Regions from separate parts of the Vibrio bathopelagicus genome, predicted to be linked through region 1. Evidence: riboswitches for the same ligand, from Rfam matches in the RefSeq annotation. Region 1 holds a riboswitch; the other holds the start of a gene.

Region 1 (3,139 bases):
CTATGCTTATTTAAGTTCAGAGCATTTCGGTGTTAAGACAAGCCGCTCAATAGCGGTTTTTTGTTTTTTAGCACTTTAATACCCCAAAGAGCCCTACAAATTTAAGCTCTTAGTTAGGTAGCTTAACGGCTACTTTATTCCGTACTTTGGGAAAGTAGCTTCTAATAGGATAAAACCATGGCCACTATAAAAGATGTCGCTCGCTTAGCAGGCGTATCAACTACCACCGTTTCTCACGTAATCAACAAAACGCGTTTTGTTGCAGAAGCGACTCAAGAGAAAGTAAACAAAGCCGTAGACGAATTAAACTACGCGCCAAGTGCTGTTGCTCGTAGCTTGAAATGCAATTCAACACGTACTATCGGCATGCTTGTGACTCAATCAACAAACCTCTTCTTCTCTGAAGTGATCGATGGTGTTGAAAGCTACTGCTACCGTCAAGGTTACACTTTGATTCTGTGTAACACGGGTGGTATCTATGAGAAGCAACGTGACTACATTCGAATGCTTGCAGAAAAGCGTGTAGATGGCATCTTGGTTATGTGTTCTGACTTAACAGAAGAACTTCGTGGCATGTTAGATCGCCATGCTGATATCCCAAAAGTTGTCATGGATTGGGGTCCTGAAACCTCTCAGGCTGATAAGATCATCGATAACTCTGAAGAAGGCGGCTATCTAGCAACCAAGTACCTGCTAGAACGTGGTCACACAAAGATTGCTTGTTTAAGTGGCCACTTAGACAAAGCAGCATGTGTAGAACGCATCGCGGGTTACAAACGCGCACTCAATGAAGCGAAGGTCGCAACCGACGAAAAGCTCATCATTGAAGGTAACTTTGAGTGTGATACCGCTGTACTTGCAGCTGATAAAATTGCTCAGATGGAAGATCGTCCTACTGCTGTATTCTGTTTTAACGACACAATGGCGCTTGGCCTAATGAGTCGTCTACAACAGCAAGGCATTCGCATTCCTGAAGATATTTCGGTTATCGGTTACGACAACATTGAACTTGCAGAATACTTCTCTCCACCATTGACGACGGTTCACCAACCTAAGCGTCGTGTTGGTAAAAATGCATTCGAAATTTTGTTGGAACGCATTAAAGATAAAGATCATGAAAAACGTGTCTTCGAAATGCACCCTGAAATTGTTGAGCGAAGCACAGTTAAAACGTTAAATTGATTGATAAATCGAGTTTAATTTCATTAAGCGCACCTTTGGGTGCGCTTTTTTTATAAGCAACTAAAATAAACCTAGTTGCATAACACCAAGATCATTAATTGAAGCAATATCACATTTTGAAATATCAGGTGTGAGCCTCATTCAACAAAAACTTTATTCTATTCAGTCAGTCACGCACAGGGCAAACCACTCGAAAGAGTGAGACGCAAAGCTTCCGGCCTAAACCACTCGTTGGTATGGTAGCGGGGTTACCGATGGCAAAATGCAGTAGTTACTAACAATTTAGTAATTTACGGCTTGTTGACAATTTAATTGCAACATTTTGCTAATCTCTCGGACCTGCTTATTTGGTGGCGTAGTTCAAATACACCGAGATAAATAACATGGATAAACCGATACTAAAGGACTCAATGAAATTATTTGAGCCCCTAGGAAAAATAAAATCACGCTCAATGTTTGGTGGATTCGGGCTTTTTGCTGATGACACTATGTTTGCTCTGGTTGTAAATGACCAGCTGCACATAAGAGCGGACAAAGACACAACAAAGCAATTCGAGCAACAAGGGTTTCAACCATACGTCTACAAAAAACGTGGTTTCCCTGTCGTCACTAAGTATTTCGCATTGCCGGAAGGCTTGTGGCAAGACCAAGAAAAGATCTTGCAGCTTGCTACGACGTCTCTGGGTTTTGCTAAAGATGAGAAAGCGGAGCAGTCTTCTGCTAAGCCAACTCGACTAAAGGACCTCCCTAACCTTCGATTGGCTACCGAGCGTATGTTGAAAAAGGCGGGGATCGATTCCGTAGAATGTTTATATGAATCTGGCTCTGTAAACGCATTTAACGCCATCAAGGAATCGCATGCATCCTCTGTCAGCATTGAGCTGCTTTGGGCGCTAGAAGGTGCGATCAATGGTACTCATTGGTCTGTTATACCGCAGCAACGTCGTGAAGAGCTTATCAGTCGCGTCAATTAATATTGTCAGTTCAAACTATCTACATAACTAAGCCGCATTCTTGCGGCTTTTTTTATATCTGTTGAAAGTTAATCTATGCTTTGCCTGTCTATCTATACTAATGGTATACATTGAAAATTAGAGGAAGTATCAATGAGTAAGAAAATGATATTGGGTATCGTGTTGGTCGTAACCATCGTCCTATTAGGCGTCAATTTCGGCCAATACCTAACACTTGAGAATGCGAAAGCTCAACAAGCTGTTTTGAATGACTACATCGAGAGCAATTTTATTGCTGCTGCTGCGATTTACTTCGCCGCCTATGTCATGATCACGGCTTTCTCAATTCCCGGCGCTGCGGTTGTTACACTCTTAGGCGCTGCTCTATTTGGTTTCTGGAACAGTTTACTGCTAGTGTCTTTCGCGAGTGCTATTGGTGCAACCCTCGCCTTCTTAAGTAGCCGTTACCTGTTACGTGACTGGATCCAAACCAAGTTTGGCGACAAGTTAGCAACGATTAACAAAGGCGTTGAAAAAGACGGGGCATTTTACTTATTTTCTCTACGTCTAATTCCTGTCTTCCCATTTTTCCTTATCAACCTGTTAATGGGGTTAGCCCCAATGTCGGTGACTCGTTACTACATCACGAGCCAAATAGGCATGCTGCCAGGTACCGCGGTTTTCTTGAATGCTGGTACTCAACTCGCAGAAATTGATTCACTTTCAGGTATCGTATCTCCTTCAGTATTATTGTCGTTTGCTTTGTTGGGGGTATTCCCAATTATTGCTAAATGGTTGATGAGTAAGTTTCGTTCAGCACCTGTTGCTGAATAACGTATATGGCTGACTAACACCTAAAGCCGAATAAGGTTCTATTCAATGAAAATTTTCAGTGCATCGAATCCTACAGAAGCCCATATCATCTGTGGATTGTTAGAAAGTGAGAATATTGCGTGTGAAGTCCGTGGTGAGGGTTTGTTCGGTTTGAAAGGGGAAATCCCATT
Region 2 (3,139 bases), on a different replicon from region 1:
CCCATTGAATACAGTAACCAGAGTATGGGAACTCTTTACATTGATAAACGCCGCCGTCGCTGCTCAGTACCTTAGTACCTGCTGTGTAAGACTCAATGCTCTCAGGGAATACGAAGTCGTAATCGCCAGCGGGTGGAGGTGTTTGCTCGTCCATTAGGTGGAAATCAAGCGTGTTCTGATCCACTAAGTTGCCTTGGTCATCTTTTGTCACAACCACAAGCATGTGGTGGCCAGCTTCAGACTTAGACAGGGTGAGTTGAACATCTTCAACTTGTCCGTCTACTAGTTCGGATTTCTGAGAAGCAAGTGCTTCGCGGTGATGGTTGTACACAGTCAGTTCTGCTTGAATATCGCCAGTTGCCGCTAATGTCAGATCAAGCTGTGTAGGCTGGCTTTCATCAATAATGTATTCAGACTCTAGACCTGTCACTGCTAGCTCATGATCCGGTTCTGGAGTATCAATCTTGTAACCGATCTCGACGCTATTAAAGCCAGAGCCGGCTTTTAGATACACAGGGTTCGTGCCGTAAATGGGTGCGAAATCGCCTTGGTCGTTCAGCTGACCTGCTTTGATTTGTGTTTGTTCTTTGTTGATCTTAGAGGCAAGCGCGTAAGACCAGTTATTCGCTTTACCTTGCTCGTTGCTCTCAATTACGAGCTCAGTGCTGTATGAAGCGTTCTCACCCGATTGATCGAAGACACGAGTGTAAACAGCATCACCAATGTTTAGATTTTGAGTTGGGTTGATTTGACCGCCTTGATCCCAATCAGGAATGATAGGGCCGTCGCCATCAAATTTCACGTCGATAACGTTGTAGAAAGCCATTGCTGTGTCACCCACATCCCATACAGCAAGGATCACTTGATAACCTTCGCGTTCTGGCACATTACACAAGTGACTTACTTGCATAGGCGGTTGTTCTCCATTTCCTTCAACAACACAAAATGGTGTTAAGTCAAAAGAGCTGCGCGCCAAAGGTTGGTTTGGGTTCCAGTCTGGTTGAGTAATGTAGTATTTCCAGTCGTTAGTCTTGTGGTTCGCTGTGAACGTCCACTCAAAGTATTGAGAACCAGACTTGATAGGGCGTTTAACCCAGCGATCTGCAGTCTGTTCGTCTAACGCTGCCGCTAAAGACGATTGCGCACTGGCGATTTTTCCATCGGCAGGGCCGACTTCAGGGAAGCCTTCAGGGCCTTCTACACTCTGTGGTTCGTATTGGATACCACCACAGTTGGTGTTTTTCTCTTGTGTATCATTCGCTGGGAACTTACATAGCGCCACACGGCTTTCAGCTACGCCATTATTGTATGCCGAGACATAACCGTGACCGAAGCTTGCACCGCTAACACTAAGTAGCGATAGTGCGATAAGTGATTTTTTTGGGAGTTGTTTCATTATTTGTCCTTACTGTATTTGGCCGACAAAAAGAGAACACTCCGGCATGCATTTGCACTTAAATCCTATTAAGTGGCGGCCCCGCTATCATAGACAGAATATTTGTCGACAGACCGGTGGCTTTGCGTCCTATTCTTTCAAATAGTTTGCCAGAAGTGCGTTTGAGCAAGCGAAATGTAGCCAACCAGTTTTATAAATGCGAATCAATCGATTGAAATGTGGAATGCCAATCTCGAACTTTTAATTCTTAATACAAATTAACTTGCTATATGTTTAGTTAATTAACGTATAAATTATTGATATAAATGAAGAAAGTATTTGCTCTAATTGTTTATATGAATGCTTTTGATTGTTGTGCTTTGTTCAGTACGACAATTGCGCGCATATCAAAACCAAACCTTTGGTTTCCACTAACCAAACCCTGACACGCCATGTATGAAAAGCCGGACAATTGATTGGTATGAATTATATAAAGGAGCCGGTATGGAATTCACAGAACTAGACAGAGACGCGTTGTATCAAACCTGGATGTCACAAAAATCGAGAATGCGAATTACGCAGATGGAGTTTTCAAAAAAGCTAGGGATGAACCAACTTGATTTCTCAAGAGTGCTAAGAGGGGAGACGCCATTAACCATGTCTTTCATTAGTCACTTTTGTCGTTTACTTCATTTAGAACCAAGGAATGTCTTCCCGTCGTTGAAAGAAGGTCGAGAGAATGGGCCTAAAGTGGTGTATTTGAAAAGCCGAATGAGTGTAGATGGTGAGATTCAAAATGCATACATTGAAGGTAATCAAGTGATTGTCGAGTATGCACACACTGTTCAACATGATTGATTTTTGAGTGAGCTCTGATTTTTACCCCCCTTTTTCTACAACCTTTTTACATAGGGTATGGCATACTTAGTCGGATTCCTAAATTTAACCGAAGTGCGCTATGACACCTTTAAAACTTCTCTTGCTTGTTGCAACCAGCATCTTTTTGTTTGGTTGTGCAGGCGGCCCAATTAAAACCGCAACCAAATTCACCAGTTATGAAGATTTTAGCGCCGGTCCTGATGGAGGCGTCGATCTTGTATGGGCAAGGATAGGGTTACGTGATTCAAAACGCCTGAAAGCTAAACTCGATGAGTATGATTCAGTGGTGATCGACCAAATTTTTGTACTGGCAGAAGAAGGGTCGTTAGAGCAGGAAGACATTCAGGAACTCACTGATCACATGGTTGCGCGCTTGAAAGAGAAAATATCGCCCCATAAAACAATTGTCGATGAGCCTACCGGGAATACGCTGCGCCTAAGCATTGCCTTGAGTAACGTTGAAACACCCAACCCCATCTTAGCCGTGACCAGTAGTGTACTGCCGTTTGGTCTTGCGATGTCTACCATATCTAAGGTCACGACCGGTGAGCACACCAATGTGGGAAGCGCCAGTGTTGAGCTCTTGGTAAGCGATGCTCAAGAGGGCACACCATTGTTTGCAGCCATAGATCGCGAAGCTGGCAATAAAGATTTCTCGACAATGATTGATTCACTGGATGATGCCAAAGATGCAATCAACTATTGGGTTGAGCGTTTAGGTGATACTCTACAGCACATAGATGACGCATAGAAAGACCGAATAATGCTAGAGAAAGAGAACTTGATTAAGTTGGCTCGAATGCAGATGCCATTTGGAAAGTACGCGGGTCGTACACTTATTGACCTGCCTGAAGAATATTTGCTGTGGTTCGATAAAAAAGGCTT

What was found. Region 1 has a riboswitch for cyclic di-GMP ahead of IHV80_RS10610 (TfoX/Sxy family DNA transformation protein). Riboswitches for the same ligand answer to the same signal wherever they lie in the genome.
Region 2: another riboswitch for cyclic di-GMP. It lies ahead of gbpA (N-acetylglucosamine-binding protein GbpA); the one in region 1 lies ahead of IHV80_RS10610 (TfoX/Sxy family DNA transformation protein).

The regions. Positions count from the first base shown of each region.
Region 1 covers NZ_CP062500.1:2,411,206-2,414,344, forward strand. Annotated here, with positions in the region: gene purR (HTH-type transcriptional repressor PurR) at 178-1,182, shown strand; cyclic di-GMP riboswitch class I at 1,353-1,438, shown strand; gene IHV80_RS10610 (TfoX/Sxy family DNA transformation protein) at 1,566-2,156, shown strand; gene IHV80_RS10615 (TVP38/TMEM64 family protein) at 2,289-2,969, shown strand; gene IHV80_RS10620 (putative signal transducing protein) at 3,015-3,139, shown strand, end outside.
Region 2 covers NZ_CP062501.1:676,648-679,786, forward strand. Annotated here, with positions in the region: gene gbpA (N-acetylglucosamine-binding protein GbpA) at 1-1,396, opposite strand, end outside; cyclic di-GMP riboswitch class I at 1,468-1,557, opposite strand; gene IHV80_RS19375 (XRE family transcriptional regulator) at 1,880-2,233, shown strand; gene IHV80_RS19380 (DUF3313 domain-containing protein) at 2,334-3,005, shown strand; gene IHV80_RS19385 (DUF3820 family protein) at 3,018-3,139, shown strand, end outside.